Regions from separate parts of the Pseudocitrobacter cyperus genome, predicted to be linked through region 2. Evidence: predicted binding sites of a transcription regulator. Region 2 holds the regulator's gene; each other region holds the start of a gene.
The links. The regulator PurR, encoded in region 2, represses purine synthesis genes. The targets are predictions, from matches to a motif close to CANGCAAACGTTTGCNTG.
Positions count from the first base shown of each region.

Region 1: the regulator PurR is predicted to act here: its motif matches at 2,985-3,002, upstream of serA (phosphoglycerate dehydrogenase).
Region 3: the regulator PurR is predicted to act here: its motif matches at 1,862-1,879, upstream of carA (glutamine-hydrolyzing carbamoyl-phosphate synthase small subunit).

Region 1 covers NZ_JAYMYY010000003.1:53,602-59,157, forward strand. The annotation lists gene argO (arginine exporter ArgO) at 1-244, shown strand, start outside; gene VSR74_RS11855 (oxidative stress defense protein) at 336-1,076, shown strand; gene argP (DNA-binding transcriptional regulator ArgP) at 1,121-2,014, opposite strand; gene rpiA (ribose-5-phosphate isomerase RpiA) at 2,163-2,822, shown strand; gene serA (phosphoglycerate dehydrogenase) at 3,085-4,317, shown strand; gene VSR74_RS11875 (5-formyltetrahydrofolate cyclo-ligase) at 4,708-5,304, opposite strand; RNA gene ssrS (6S RNA) at 5,329-5,512, opposite strand; gene zapA (cell division protein ZapA) at 5,554-5,556, opposite strand, start outside.
Region 2 covers NZ_JAYMYY010000001.1:341,244-346,799, reverse strand. The annotation lists gene VSR74_RS01705 (C40 family peptidase) at 1-94, shown strand, start outside; gene sodB (superoxide dismutase [Fe]) at 217-798, shown strand; gene VSR74_RS01695 (MFS transporter) at 836-2,002, opposite strand; gene cydH (cytochrome bd-I oxidase subunit CydH) at 2,176-2,265, opposite strand; gene purR (HTH-type transcriptional repressor PurR) at 2,560-3,585, shown strand; gene punR (DNA-binding transcriptional activator PunR) at 3,582-4,514, opposite strand; gene punC (purine nucleoside transporter PunC) at 4,623-5,556, shown strand, end outside.
Region 3 covers NZ_JAYMYY010000002.1:204,254-209,809, forward strand. The annotation lists gene carB (carbamoyl-phosphate synthase large subunit) at 1-603, opposite strand, end outside; gene carA (glutamine-hydrolyzing carbamoyl-phosphate synthase small subunit) at 622-1,770, opposite strand; gene dapB (4-hydroxy-tetrahydrodipicolinate reductase) at 2,226-3,047, opposite strand; gene VSR74_RS09735 (LacI family DNA-binding transcriptional regulator) at 3,231-4,247, opposite strand; gene VSR74_RS09740 (class I mannose-6-phosphate isomerase) at 4,435-5,556, shown strand, end outside.

The DNA of each region.
Region 1 (5,556 bases), on a different contig from region 2:
GGTGCTGGGGAGCCTCGGTGGGCAGCTCGATGTAGAGCCTAAGCGTTGGTTTGCGCTCGGCACCGTCAGCGCTTCCTTCCTCTGGTTCTTCGGCCTGGCGCTGCTGGCGGCATGGCTGGCGCCGCGCCTGCGCACCGCTAAAGCGCAACGTATTATCAATATCCTGGTTGGTGCGGTGATGTGGTTTATAGCTTTCCAGTTGGCGAAAGAGGGAATTGGACATGTTTACGCCTTGTTCAACTAAGTGTTCTCCGATGGACTTTCGCAGATGAGGCGCTAAGCTTGGATGCGAGAACTTGTATTTTCGGGTGATAACGTAACATGGAGAGACGACAGTGAAGTTTAAAGTGATAGCGCTGACAGCATTGATGGGGCTGAGCGCCATGTCTGTACAGGCAAATGAGTTACCAAATGGCCCGCATATTGTCACCTCCGGTACGGCCAGCGTCGATGCAACCCCGGATATTGCCACCCTGGCGATTGAAGTTAACATCGCGGCTAAAGATGCGGCAACAGCCAAGAAACAGGCGGATCAGCGCGTGGCGCAGTACCTCTCCTTCCTTGAGCAAAATGGTGTAGCGAAAAAGGATATCAGCTCGGCTAACCTGCGTACTCAGCCCGATTATGACTATCAAAATGGTAAAAGCATTCTGAAAGGTTATCGCGCGGTACGTACTGTTGAAGTCACCCTGCGCCAACTGGATAAACTTAATTCCCTGCTGGATGGCGCGTTGAAAGCAGGCCTGAATGAAATTCGTTCTGTGTCGCTGGGCGTGGCTCAGCCGGATGCCTACAAAGATAAAGCGCGTAAAGCGGCGATTGATGACGCTATTCATCAGGCGAAAGAGCTGGCGGCAGGATTTAACAGCAAACTGGGGCCGGTTTATAGCGTGCGTTACCATGTGTCGAATTATCAGCCAAGCCCGATGGTGCGCATGATGAAGGCGGATGCCGCGCCTGTATCTGCACAAGAGACCTATGAGCAGCCGACGATTCAGTTTGGCGATCAGGTCGATGTCGTGTTTGAGCTACAACCGGCTCAGTCACAGACTGCAGCGCCCGCGAAAGCGCAGTAATGATAGCTTTGCCGGATGGCTTCACGTCATCCGGCGTTTCACCATTAATCCTGTCTTAATACCCGACGCCCATACTCCAGCAGCGCGTCCGTTACATTACGCATCATGCGGCTTTCCGGCGCGAAGCGGTGCCAGTACAGCATCCGACGCTGAAACAGCCCTGGCGTCAAATCTATCAGCTCGCCAGACGCTAACTCCTTTTCAATCTGCAAATGCGGGATCATGCAACAGGTTGTGCCCTGACGCGCCAGTTGCACGAAGGCTTCCGACGAGTTCACGATATGACATGGCACGCTCCCCGGCGGCAGGTCGAAGTTTTGTTGCAGGAAAGCCTGATGCATATCGTCCAGATGGTCGAATGCAACGGCTGGCGCTTTTAACAGCGCCGAGCGCGTTACGCCATTGGGAAAGTAGCGCTCAGCAAAGGCTTTTGAACCGACGAAAAGGTAGTCCAGCGCGCCCAGTTGATCGACCAGGCAGCTTGGCAACGCTTGCGGCTGGATACTCACCGCCCCCACAACTTCGCCCCGGCGCAGACGCTCCTGGGTTCGGGTTTCATCCTCAACCTGCAAATTGAGGCGAATCGGAGAGTTGACCAGCACGTCGGCAAGCGCCGGCAGCAGCCAGGTTGCAAGGCTGTCGGCGTTGACAGCCAGCGACAGCAGCAGCGGCGTGGAACCTGTCTGCTCATCGCCCAGCCACTCATCTTCCAGTAGTTCTACCTGACGCAGCAGCGCCAGCAGTTTTTGCCCCTGCTCTGTAGGGCGTGGCGGAACGGTTCGCACCAGCAACGGTTGCCCGAACATGTTTTCCAGTTGTTTGATTCTCTGCGATACGGCTGATTGGGTAATGCATAGTTTTTGCGCCGCGCGCTCAAAACCGCGTTCCCGAATAACCGCATCCAGCGCCTGTAATGTTCTGTAGTCAGGACGTTTCATTACGTTGAGGTGCTCCTCTAAAATCGTTATCTCGCACTATGACATAAATTGCGGGTAGTTACAGACGAAATTGGTGCCTGGCGCAATGCGACAATGCGTTCAGATGTTCTATAATGCGCCAAATATCATTACAGCATGGGCAATAATCATGACGCAGGATGAACTGAAAAAAGCAGTAGGCTGGGCGGCGCTTCAATATGTACAACCGGGCACTATCGTCGGTGTGGGTACGGGCTCTACAGCCGCGCATTTTATCGACGCGCTGGGCACCATGAAAGGGCAGATTGAAGGAGCGGTATCCAGCTCTGATGCTTCCACCGAGAAACTGAAAAGCCTCGGGATCACCGTTTTTGACCTCAATGAAGTCGACCGTCTGGGTATCTACGTTGATGGCGCCGATGAGATCAACGGTCATATGCAGATGATCAAAGGCGGCGGTGCGGCGTTAACGCGTGAAAAGATTATTGCCTCTGTGGCGGACAAGTTCATCTGCATCGCGGATGCCTCTAAACAGGTTGATATCCTGGGGAACTTCCCGCTGCCGGTAGAAGTGATCCCAATGGCGCGTAGCTGCGTGGCACGTCAACTGGTTAAGCTGGGCGGTCGCCCGGAGTACCGTCAGGGCGTGATCACCGATAACGGTAACGTCATCCTGGATGTGCATGGCCTGGAAATCCTCGACGCTATCGCGCTGGAAAACGCGATCAACGCGATTCCAGGCGTCGTGACCGTGGGATTATTCGCCAATCGCGGTGCTGATGTGGCACTCATCGGTACGGCTGATGGTGTTAAAACCATCGTGAAATGATCTGACCGGGGGAAGCCCATTTCCCCCAATTTTTTTTACTCGGCTGATTTTGGTGACTTGTGTCACATTTCTCAAAACCACTTTATTAACATCCCAGCTTATTTCTTATGCACAGCATTTTATGCTGACATTTCCTCCTGCGTGAATTTTCTGCATGAGTCACACGCAAACGTTTAGATTGCCGTGATAGTTTTTTTTGATATGTTGCTTAGGTGAACTTTCGTTCATCACAACATCAGTAAAACAAAGACAGGGCGGGGAAATGGCTAAGGTATCACTGGAAAAAGAGAAAATTAAATTTCTGCTGGTAGAAGGCGTACATCAGAAGGCGCTGGATAGTCTTCGTGCGGCAGGTTACACCAACATTGAGTTTCACAAAGGCGCTCTGGACAGCGAACAACTGAAAGAGTCCATCCGTGATGCCCATTTCATCGGCCTGCGCTCCCGCACTCATCTGACCGAAGAGATTTTCGCGGCGGCGGAAAAACTGGTGGCAGTGGGCTGTTTCTGCATCGGCACCAATCAGGTCGATCTCAACGCGGCAGCTAAACGCGGCGTACCGGTTTTTAACGCACCGTTCTCGAACACCCGTTCCGTGGCTGAGTTGGTGATTGGCGAACTGCTGCTGTTGCTGCGCGGCGTGCCGGAGGCGAATGCTAAAGCACACCGCGGCGTGTGGAATAAACTGGCGGTGGGCTCGTTTGAAGCGCGCGGTAAAAAACTGGGCATTATCGGTTATGGCCATATCGGTACTCAGCTCGGTATTCTGGCGGAATCGCTGGGGATGCACGTATTCTTCTATGACATTGAAAACAAATTGCCGTTGGGCAATGCCACCCAGGTTCAGCATCTCTCCGATTTGCTAAACATGAGCGATGTGGTGAGTTTGCATGTGCCGGAAAACGCCTCAACCAAAAATATGATGGGCGTGGAAGAGCTGGCGCTGATGAAGCCGGGCGCACTGCTGATTAACGCCTCGCGTGGTACGGTTGTCGATATTCCGGCGCTGTGCGATGCGCTGGCGCGTAAACATCTGGCGGGGGCGGCTATTGATGTCTTCCCGACCGAACCGGCGACGAACAGCGATCCGTTCAATTCTCCGCTTTGTGAATTTGATAATGTTATCCTGACTCCGCACATTGGGGGCTCAACTCAGGAAGCGCAGGAAAATATCGGCCTGGAAGTGGCGGGTAAACTGGCGAAATACTCCGACAACGGCTCCACGCTCTCTGCTGTGAACTTCCCGGAAGTCTCGCTGCCGATCCACGGTGGTCGTCGCCTGCTGCACATCCATGAAAACCGCCCGGGCGTACTGACCGCCATCAACCAGATCTTCGCGGAGCAAGGCGTCAACATTGCCGCACAGTACCTGCAAACCACGCCGCAGATGGGCTATGTGGTTATCGATATTGAAGCGGAAGAAGATGTTGCGCAGAAAGCGCTGCAAAGCATGAAAGCGATTCCGGGCACGGTTCGCGCACGTATGCTGTTCTGATTCTTACTAACTTACGGGCGGGCCGCTGGCCTGCCTGTACTTTCCCGCTCATCCGCTGCTGTTTTCCATTCTGAAACGTATGTAATCACCCTTTGCGAAGCGAGTCGTAATAGGCAACTAAAGCCGCGCGACGGCGATTTTGCGCGCGTAAGAAAGATTAGGATAGGGGCAGCATGGTGCTAAAACGGGAAAGCCCCTACCGAAGCAGGGGCTCTGATAAGGAAAGGGACGATGATGAGCTACGTCATCATGCTGCTGATTCTGTTAATAATCGCTTTCCCGGCCTATTAACAAAGACGCAGGAGGGAGGTTCGCCTCCCTCACCCTTTACCGAGGAATTTAGGTCAAAAATTCAGCAAAGTCAATCGGGGCGAAGTGGGAAACTTCGCCCTACCACACCCAGGTTTTTGACGGCGTTACCACCGCTGGCAGCGGGATATCCCACTCTTCAACCGGCAGCCGTTCCACCAACTGACAATCGTGCGCGTAGCCTACCGGGCTGATGCCATGATGCTGCCAGTTTTGCAGCGTGCGATCGTAAAACCCGCCGCCCATTCCCAGCCGTTGCCCCTGTTCGTCGAAAGCGACCAGCGGCGTAATCAGCACATCCAGTTCGCTCAGTGGCAGAACATTGCGCACATCGAGTTTCGGTTCGTGAATTTTCAGTCGGTTAATGACCAGTTCGCTGTGTGGATGGTAGTGCAGAAACAGCAGATTTCCGGGGCTGAAGGGGTGAAGTACCGGCAGATACACGCGCTTACCCGCTCGCCAGAGTTGTTCTATTAGCGGTTGAGTGTCGAGCTCGCCATCAAAAGACAAAAACAGCGCGACCGTGTGCGCCATCACCATGGGCGGATACGCCATCATGCGTGATGCGGCTTGCTCGCCAAAATCGATTTGCTGCTGTTCTGTTATCTCGCGACGTTTTTGCCGAATCATCTTGCGGATGTCTTGTCGGGAGAGTGCGAGTTCAGGGAGTTGTGTCATAACGGGGTAGGTGGTAAATGAAGGGGAATCTCCGAGATGCCGCCGCAGGCTGTAACCCTTGAACCCTTGGTTCAAGGTGAATGCGTCGTCACAGTTTTAAGGCTTCTCGGACGGGCCGAGCATGCTCACCAACCATGGAGCGCCACATTCTTGTGGTATGAAATATCGGCTCAGGGGACTGGCCCGCTTGCGAACATCTCAGAGAAATTTTTTCTTCACAGTCACTCTACCACAGTAAACTGCAAAGTGTTA
Region 2 (5,556 bases):
CCGTGATATCCAGATAACGTCTCTCAGCGAAGATTACTGGGATCGCCACTACGTGGGCGCGCGTCGCGTCATGACCCCGAAAACCATCCGCTAAACCCTGCCCTGCCAGACTGCTGGCAGGGTAACCTTCTCTTTTATCACACCTTTTAATTTGTTACTCTATCCACACTCAGTACAAGGTTACTGGGGTAATTAACTATAAAAAGGAGAGTAGCAATGTCGTTCGAATTACCTGCATTACCGTATGCCAAAGACGCTCTGGCGCCGCACATTTCTGCCGAGACGCTCGAGTATCATTATGGAAAACACCACCAGACTTACGTCACCAACCTGAACAATATGGTGAAAGGTACGGCGTTTGAAGGCAAATCGCTGGAAGAGATCATTCGCACCTCTGAAGGCGGCGTGTTCAATAACGCAGCACAGGTCTGGAACCACACCTTCTACTGGCACTGCCTGGCACCAAACGCAGGCGGCGAACCGACTGGCGCAGTGGCTGAAGCCATCAACCGTTCTTTCGGTAGCTTTGCCGAGTTTAAAGCACAATTTAGCGATGCGGCTGCGAAGAACTTCGGTTCCGGCTGGACGTGGCTTGTGAAAAAAGCAGACGGCAGCCTGGCGATTGTCTCCACGTCAAACGCGGGAACCCCGCTGACGACGGATGCCAAACCGTTGCTGACCGTCGATGTGTGGGAACATGCTTACTATATTGATTACCGCAACGCGCGCGTCAGCTACCTGGAGCACTTCTGGGCGCTGGTGAACTGGGCGTTTGTTGCTGAAAATCTGGCGGCATAATGAAATAACGCAGAAGGAAACCCCTTCTGCGTTTCTGTTACTGGCTAACGATAATCTCTTCACGCTGTGAGCGACTGCTGAAAAATACCAACAACAGCGCCAGCCCTGCCACAATCGCCCCCATCACCGGCACAAAGCTGTAACCCAGGCCGCCGGAAATTACCGCTCCGCCCGCAACTGCGCCCAACGCATTGCCCAGATTAAACGCCCCGATATTAACCGAAGACGAGAGCCCTGGCGCTTCATGAGCCACACGCATCACACGCATCTGCAGTGGTGGCACGACAGCGAAGGTCGCGGCTCCCCAGATAACCATGCTGACCGCAGCACCGATTTCCGTGCGCGCAAGGAACGGTATCGCCAGCATTATCAACATCAGAAGCAACAAAAATCCCTTCAGCGTGCCGCTGACGGAACGATCGGCAAACTTACCGCCGAGGTAGTTCCCCAGAGAAAAACCGACGCCAATCAGCACCAGCATCAATGTGATAAAGGTAGAGGATGCATCGGTAATGGTGTGCAATACCGGCGAAATATAGGTATAGAGCGTAAACATCGCTCCCGCACCGAGCACCGTCGTCAGCAAAGCGGAAAGCACCTGCGGGCGCACCAGCACCGAAAGTTCGCGTTTCACATCCGGTTTTTCACCTGCCCCGCCCTGCGGTAACGAGAGCCACAGGCTAACTATCGAAATCACGCCAAGACCCGCCGTTGCCAGGAACGACATCCGCCAGCCGATGGTTTCGCCAAGCCAGGTGGCTGCGGGAACACCGCCGATGTTGGCAATCGTCAGCCCCATAAACATAGTGGCGACCGCGCTGGCTTGTTTGTGTTTTGGCACCACGCTTGCCGCAACCACCGAGCCCAGGCCAAAGAATGCGCCATGGTTGAGGCTGGTAATAATGCGCGAGAGCATCAGGGTGGTGTAATCCGGCGCGATAGCCGAGAGCACATTGCCGAGGGTGAAAATCGTCATCAGGAAGATTAAGGCATTGCGCCGCGCACGATGGGAGAGCAGTAACGTCATCAGCGGCGCACCCACCATCACCCCTACAGCGTAGGCGCTGATTAACATACCTGCGGCAGGAATTGAAACATCAACCCCTTCAGCGATAACAGGTAAGAGCCCCATCGGCGAAAATTCGGTGGTGCCAATCCCAAATGCGCCAATGGCTAACGCCAGTAAGGGAAAATTGACTTTCATGCAATGACTCCGGTTTGCCGCAAATCTGGACGGCGTGACAACTGAAGGCAAAAGCATGACATCGATCACAAAAAAACAGAAGTGTACAAATTAGCAAAATAGTTTTGCTGATGTGATAACAATCGATATGAGGAATTGAAGTGAGGGAGAGTGAACTCTCCCTGCGAAATGAATTAATGCAGGACGGCAGTTAGCCCGGCCGCCACGATCAGCGCCAGCGTAATAACCGTCGTGGTAATTGACATCTTCAGTTCAGTACTCATCAATTTTTCTCCTTGTTATCACCACACCAAAAGTGAGTTAAATCATTTTTGCACACTTAATAGCAAAAATCTTCTCTGATTTCACACGATAACCGATTTTGCGCTTCCACTTTTGCCAAAGATCAGACAAAATTCGACGCTAATTTATAAGTGTATCGGCCATTGACCCCCTCCTGTCGTCCTGTGTCGTTTTCCCGGCGAACCGCAATTCATAACATTGCGTCAGGGTGAGTGAAGGCAAACGTTTTCGTAGTTAATCGAACGGGGGCAGGCCCGGGTCTGGAGTGAGATGGAATGGCAACTATTAAAGATGTAGCGAAACGCGCAAACGTTTCCACTACAACTGTATCACATGTGATTAACAAGACGCGCTTTGTCGCCGAGGATACGCGGGAAGCGGTATGGGCGGCAATCAAAGAGCTCCACTACTCTCCAAGCGCCGTCGCCCGTAGTCTGAAAGTCAATCACACCAAATCCATTGGTTTGTTGGCAACCAGTAGTGAAGCGGCCTACTTCGCTGAAATAATTGAAGCCGTTGAGAAAAACTGTTTTCAGAAAGGCTATACCCTGATCCTTGGCAACGCCTGGAACAATCTTGAGAAGCAGCGCGCTTACCTCTCTATGATGGCGCAAAAGCGCGTAGACGGCCTGCTGGTGATGTGTTCTGAATATCCGGAATCGCTGCTGCAGATGCTGGAAGAGTATCGCAATATTCCGATGGTGGTGATGGACTGGGGCGAAGCCAAAGCTGATTTTACTGACTCGGTCATTGATAACGCCTTCGAAGGTGGCTATATGGCAGGCCGTTATCTGGTGGAACGTGGCCACCGCGAAATTGGCGTCATCCCCGGCCCGCTTGAGCGTAACACCGGTGCGGGCCGCCTGGCCGGTTTTATGAAAGCGATGGAAGAGATGCATATTAATGTGCCGTCCAACTGGATCGTTCAGGGTGATTTCGAGCCTGAATCCGGCTATCGCGCCATGCAGCAAATCCTCTCGCAGAATCCGCGTCCGACGGCCATTTTCTGCGGTGGTGATGTCATGGCGATGGGTGCGCTCTGCGCCGCTGATGAAATGGGACTACGCGTCCCGCAGGATATCTCCCTGATTGGTTACGACAACGTGCGCAACTCTCGCTTCTTTACGCCGGCGTTGACCACTATCCACCAGCCTAAAGACTCCCTCGGGGAAACCGCCTTTAATATGCTGATGGACAGAATTGTCAGCAAACGCGAAGAGTCGCAGTCGATTGAAGTCCATCCGCGCCTCATCGAGCGCCGTTCCGTCGCCGACGGCCCCTTCCGCGATTACCGTCGTTAAGGCTCTCTGCGAACGCCATTTTCCGGCGTTCGCAGCCACTCGCTGTTCAGCGTTTCACTGTCGCCCAGATAGTCCAGCAGCCAGCCTAACGCTACAGATGTATCGTTTTGCTGCCACGTCAGACAACAAGCCGCATCCGGAAAAGGGTTTTCCAGTTCCAGTGCCACCCACTCGCCCGTGTCTATCTTCGGACGCGCAAAATGTTCTGGCACCATTCCGACGCAAAGCCCCGCGGATAAACAGGTCTCTGAAGAGCCCCAGTCTGGTACCACAACCCGTTTCTGGTTATCCAGCAGCCAGGTGATTCGTTTTGGCAACGAGCGCGAAGTATCCTCACGCACCAGCGAAGGCCAGTTGCGCAATGTATCATCGCTAAATGGCCCGCTCATCTTCGCCAGAGGATGCTGGCTTGCCACCACGCACTGCCAGCTCAGCATACCCATATCGCGAAAGGCATAACGCCCCCCAACGGGGATCGCCTGCGTCGCGCCAATCGCCAGCTCAACCCGGCCATCTGCCAGCGCATCCCAGACGCCGTTGAACACTTCCTGATAAACCAGCAGTTCAACATCACTGAAGTGCCGATAGAAATCGACAATCATCTGCCGGGTGCGCTCAGGCCTGACGATATTATCAACCGCAATGGCCAGTTGACCGCGCCAGCCATTGGCAATTTGCTGGCACTGCTGACGAGTGATCTGCATTTTTTTGATAACAGAACGCCCTTCTTTCAAAAACCACGCCCCCGCAGGCGTCAGCTCAACATCGCGATGACGGCGTTCGAACAGCGGAACCGCCAGCCACTCTTCCAGTTGCCGCACCGTGTAACTGATTGCTGAAGGTACCCGGTGCAGTTCATTCGCCGCACCGCTAAAGCTGCCGTTACGCGCAACGGCATCAACCACTTCCAGTGAATATTCAGACCACATGCTCTGCCTACAAAATTTTTGAAACCAGGCCGCAAATATTAGCGTTTCACAAGCCAGATTTCACTCTCTACACTCTCAGCCTCTTCCGACACAAGAAAAGGCGTTTTTATGCAACCTGGGAAAGGATTTTTAGTCTGGCTGGCGGGCCTGAGCGTATTGGGCTTCCTGGCCACTGATATGTATCTTCCGGCCTTTGCCGCCATTCAGAGCGATTTGCAAACACCGGCGTCTGCCGTCAGTGCCAGCCTGAGTCTGTTCCTTGCCGGATTTGCTATCGCGCAACTGCTGTGGGGGCCGCTCTCTGACCGTTATGGCCGCAAACCGATTTTGTTAACAGGCCTGGCGATTTTCGCCTTCGGCTGCCTGGGAATGCTGTGGGTGCGCGATGCCAGCATACTGCTGGTGCTGCGTTTTATCCAGGCGGTCGGCGTCTGCGCAGCGGCTGTCACCTGGCAGGCAATGGTCACAGACTACTATCCGGCGCAGCGTATCAACCGTATTTTCGCCACGATTATGCCGCTGGTTGGCCTCTCTCCGGCACTGGCCCCCCTGCTGGGAAGCTGGATCCTGCATCACTTCGAGTGGCAGGCTATTTTCACCACGCTGTTTATCATTACGCTGATTTTGATGATCCCGGCGCTGCGCCTGAAGCCCGCCCACCCGAAAGTGTCCGCAAACCCGGACAAACTGACCTTTATGAAGCTGCTGCGCAGTCAGGATTACCGCGGCAACGTGTTGATATACGCCGCCTGTTCCGCCAGCTTCTTTGCCTGGCTGACCGGGTCGCCATTTATCCTCAATGCCATGGGTTACAGCCCGACAGCCATTGGTCTGAGCTATGTTCCGCAGACCATCGCCTTCCTGATAGGCGGCTACGGCTGCCGCGCGGCGCTGCAAAAATGGGATGGCGGCAAGCTCCTGCCGTGGTTGTTGATGCTGTTCGCCATTAGCGTGTTTGCCACCTGGGGCGTCGGTCTGACACCGCATGTCTCGCTGACCGCCCTGCTGATCCCGTTCTGCGTGATGGCAATGGCAAACGGCG
Region 3 (5,556 bases), on a different contig from region 2:
GGTTGGGGAGAGATCCAGCCCGCGTTCGCAAATCTCTTCGAACTCTTCGCGGTTATAAGCGATACCGCCGCCGGTGCCGCCCATGGTGAAGGAAGGGCGGATAATGCACGGGAAGCCGACTTCAGCGGCGACCGCCAAAGCTTCTTCCATGGTGTGCGCGATACCGGAACGCGCCGTATCAAGGCCGATTTTCTTCATCGCCACGTCGAAGCGGCGACGATCTTCTGCTTTATCAATCGCATCGGCAGTGGCACCAATCATGGTGACGCCGAACTCTTCGAGCACGCCCTGACGCTCGAGTTCCAGCGCACAGTTCAGCGCCGTCTGGCCGCCCATGGTCGGCAGCACCGCATCCGGGCGCTCTTTTTCAATAATCTTACGCACCACCTCCCACTGAATCGGCTCGATGTAGGTCGCATCGGCCATTTCCGGGTCGGTCATGATGGTTGCCGGGTTGGAGTTCACCAGGATAACGCGATAACCCTCTTCGCGCAGCGCTTTACACGCCTGGGCGCCGGAGTAGTCAAACTCACACGCCTGGCCGATAACGATCGGGCCCGCACCCAGAATCAGGATACTTTTTATGTCTGTACGTTTTGGCATGGCTCTTATAACTCCTGATTATTTCGCGGACTGACGGTATTGCTCGATAAGCTCGATAAAGTGGTCGAACAGCGGTGCGGCATCGTGCGGGCCTGGGCTCGCTTCCGGGTGGCCCTGGAAACTGAACGCTGGCTTATCGGTACGGTGGATACCCTGCAGCGTGCCATCAAACAGGGATTTATGCGTCACGCGCAGGTTTGCCGGCAGCGTCGCTTCATCGACGGCAAAACCGTGGTTCTGCGCGGTGATCATCACCACGTTATTATCGATATCTTTCACCGGATGGTTGCCGCCGTGGTGGCCGAACTTCATCTTGATGGTCTTCGCCCCGCTCGCCAGCGCCAGAAGCTGATGGCCGAGGCAGATGCCGAAGACCGGGATGTCGGTTTCGAGGAATTTCTGGATAGCGGTAATTGCGTAATCACACGGTGCCGGGTCGCCAGGGCCATTGGAAAGGAACACGCCGTCCGGATTCATTTTCAGCACATCTTCTGCAGAAGTTTGTGCCGGAACAATGGTCAGGCGGCAGCCGCGATCCACCAGCATACGCAGAATATTGCGTTTCGCGCCAAAATCGTAGGCAACGACGTGGAATGGCAGTTCTTCTTCTTTTTTCGCTTCCGGCAGTTCTTCTGCCAGCGTCCAGCTACCCTGCGTCCAGCTATAGGATTCGCGGGTGGTGACTTCTTTTGCCAGATCCATCCCGTTCAGACCAGGGAAGGCTTTCGCTTTTTCCTGCGCCAGTGCGGCGTCCAGGTTATCGCCTGCAATAATGCAGCCGTTTTGTGCGCCCTTTTCGCGCAGCAGACGCGTCAGCTTACGGGTATCGATATCGGCAATCGCCACGATGTTATGGCGCTTCAGGTAAGAAGAGAGATCTTCTGTATTGCGGTAGTTGCTGGCAATCAGCGGCAGGTCGCGAATAACCAGACCTTGCGCGTGAACCTGAGAAGACTCTTCGTCAGCAGCATTGGTGCCGACATTGCCGATATGAGGATAAGTAAGAGTAACGATTTGGCGAGAATAGGAAGGATCAGTGAGGATTTCTTGATAACCGGTCAAAGACGTATTGAAAACAACTTCCCCAACCGCCGAACCTGTTGCCCCTATGGCCCGACCGTGAAACTGGGTTCCGTCTTCCAGAACCAATAGCGCTGACTTAATCAAAACACCCTCCAGAGAATATTCACTCACTTTATTTGCATATTAATTCACAATGGTGACATAAATCAATGCAAATCTGCTTACCTTTGAATTTCTGGCAAACGGCGGCATTCTAGAGAGAGCCCGGACAAAAGTCTACCTTAAAGGGCATTTTTTATTATTATTTTGCGCCACTGGATTTAACTAACGCTTTTAGCTGGCAAAAAGATCACCTAACTACCCACAGAAAACGCTTGCGCGGCAAGAAGAATGTTAAAAATGGGATTAAGGGAGAAAAAAGTAGACCATCCGGTCAAAATTTACATTCAAACAACAAAAAATGGACGGATAATGTGCTTTTATAGGAAACAAGAAGAGAAAAGTAACTAAAAACAGATAAAATAAAGGGCAATAAAATATTGCCCTATGCAATCAATGTCTTACTGATTGCAATACCACATCACGATGGGTAATAAATACTATAATTCATTCAAATTAAGCACATCGCGCATATCAAAAAGACCGTTTTTCCTGGCTTTAAGCCACAAAGCGGAACGCACCGCTCCGTTGGCAAATGTCATGCGGCTGGAGGCTTTGTGGGTGATCTCCACACGTTCGCCAATATCGGCGAACATCGCCGTATGTTCACCGACGATATCGCCCGCCCGCACGGTGGCAAAACCAATGGTACCCGGCACACGCTCACCCGTATAACCTTCACGGCTGTAAACGGCGCACTCCTTGAGATCTTTATCCAGCGCCCCGGCAATCGCCTCACCCATTGCCAGCGCAGTGCCTGACGGCGCATCAACTTTATGGCGATGATGTGCTTCAATAATTTCGATGTCGGTATAGTCGCCCATCACTTTGGCGGCTTTCTCCAGCAACTTAAGCATGACGTTTACCCCCACGCTGAAGTTGGCCGCAAAGACAATCGCTATCTCCTGAGAGGCATCGCGGATCGCCTGCTTGCCGGCATCATCAAAACCAGTGGTTCCAATAACCATGCCTTTCCCGTGTTCACGACAGAACGCCAGATGCGTCAGCGTGCCTTCCGGGCGGGTAAAATCGATAAATACATCAAAATCATCTTTAACCGCGTCGAGGCTACTCTGAACGGTAACGCCGGTTTTCCCCGCGCCCGCCAGCTCGCCCGCATCGCTGCCCAACAGGCTTGATCCTTCGCGTTCCAGCGCCGCGCCCAACTGAACGCCGTCCATTGCGATTGCCGCCTGAATTAACTGGCGTCCCATACGTCCGCCAGCACCGGCAATGGCGACACGGATTTGTGCATCATGCATAGCTATTCTCTTTTGTTAATTTTGCGTAAACCGTTCTCAGAGTAACCAGCCCGCCCGCAGGCTGCCAGTTGAAAACGTCCATAATTAGAATTAAATGATAAACAGAGGGGAATATCAGTAAAAGCCATGATTCATCGGAAAGGACGAATCATGGGCTGGAATCACATATCAAGCGTAACGTTCTTATTCTGCGGGAGCGAAACCACAGGACTGGCGGATCACCAGCGCGGGCGGCAGAATAATCCGCTTTGGCGGCTCATCGTTGCCCTGAATACGGCTATAGAGCAACTCCCCTGCTTTGCGGCCAATTTCTTTGGCCGCGACGGAGACCGTGGTTAATGCAGGCTGCACCAGCGCTGCCTCAGTAATATCATCAAAACCCACCAGCGCAAAGTCTCGCCCCGGCTCACGCCCCCTTTTGCGCAGGGTGAGCATCACTCCCAGCGCGACGATATCCTGATAACACACCGCGGCGGTGATTTGCGGATAACGATGCAGAAGTTCCTCTGCCACCCGCGCCCCATCGCTTTGGCTGGCCTGAGACGTCACTATCCACTCGGCATTGGGTGAAATACCGTTTTCCAGAAGTTTACTGGTAAAACCGCCAATTCGCTGGGCGCGGGTGCCGGAATTTTGACTGCCGCCTATAAACGCAATATTCCGATGCCCCAGCTTAATCAGGTGCGCCGTCGCCATCTGGGTGCCGAGAAAATTGTCGGTGCCGACAAAATCAAAATCCGGATCGTTAAGCGGCCTGACAACCATGATCGCCGGAATGTTGCGCCGTTTCAGGCCATCGAAAAAGGATTGCGGCGTTTCTCGCGCCGCGCACAACACCATCCCGCAGGCGCTGTTACGCATCAATGAATCGACAAATCGCTGCTGGCGCTCGCCGGACTCTTCACTGTTCGCCAGAAAGAGCAGTAGCTCATGCCGTTCCATCTCATGACTCAACCCAGCCGTCATTTCACCATAAAACGGGTTTGTAATGTCGTGCAGTAGCAAACCGACCTGATTACTGCGGCGATTGCGCAGGTTAGCGGCCGTTTGGTTATAGACATAGCCTGTATCATCCAGCGCTTTCAGCACCCGTTCACGGGTTGCCTGAGAAATCCGCCCCCGGTTGCGCAATACCATCGATACGGTCGCGGTGGATACACCTGCGTGCGCGGCGACCTGCGCCAGGGTTATCGTTGTCATCATCACCTCTCTTTTCCCTTTAGATTAATCGAATAACCTTTTATTTGCATTAATGCCTGTGAGTCGCTTCACACTCTCCTGCTGGAATAGCCGCGACTTGTGAAAACTGGCAGGTTAATCGCGTTAACCACTCTTTCCTAAAACGGTTAATCGATTAATCTTAATTCAAAGACGAAGGAGATTACCGATGACCCACACCGTTTACGATAAGTACCCTGAGGTCGCGATTAGCGGATACGATCATGATGCCTGGCAGGGCTGGGAGCCGATTATCGCTACCCTGCGTCAGCGCTTAGCGCAGCAGTCGAAGGCGACGCTTATTGTGGATTGCTACCCTGGCGTTGACCTGAATGAGCTGGAGCGACATCTCTTTCCTCTGTTGACACCCAGCCTGCTTCTGAACGTCGAATCTGCACGTCTGGATAAAACAGCATTACACCATTTGCTGGCACGCAACCTCACCGACGACCGCGTTTTCGGTGTACTTTCCTGCCATCATTTAAATGAGTTTTTTGACTCTCAGAAAATAGAGAATTTACGCGAACAGGCCAGAGAAAATCAGGGGCTGACGATTATTTATGGCCCTGGCGCTGCGCTGGTGCACTCGGGGGATGTGCTGATCTACGCAGACCTGCCAAGATGGGAAATCCAGCAGCGGATGCGCCGTGGCGAGCTGGGAAACTGGGGTGCGGAAAATCGCGATGAAGATATGCTTCGTCGCTATAAACGCGCCTTTTTTATTGAGTGGCGGGTCTTCGACCGACATAAAACACCGCTGCTGCAGCGCGCCGATTTTCTGTTGGATACCACCCAACCCGGCAACCCCGCGATGGTCAGCGGCGAAGCCCTGCGTGCCGGCCTACAACAAACCACGAAACGCCCCTTCCGCGTGATGCCTTTTTTCGACCCCGGCATCTGGGGGGGACAGTGGATGAAGCATCAATTCGATCTCGATCCCACGGCACCAAACTATGCATGGTGTTTTGATTGCGTGCCCGAGGAAAACAGCCTGCTGCTACGTTTTGGTAACGTGCGGATCGAGATCCCCTCTCAGGATCTGATCCTGCTGCAACCTCGTGCGCTGCTGGGCGATCGTGTCCACGCCCGTTTTGGCGCGGAGTTCCCTATTCGTTTCGATTTTCTCGATACCATGCAGGGACAAAATCTGAGTTTTCAGGTGCATCCGCTAACGGAATACATCCAGCAGCAGTTTGGAATGCATTACACCCAGGATGAGAGCTACTACATTCTTGATGCCGAGCCCCATGCGCATGTCTATCTGGGGACAAAAAACGGCATACATCCACAA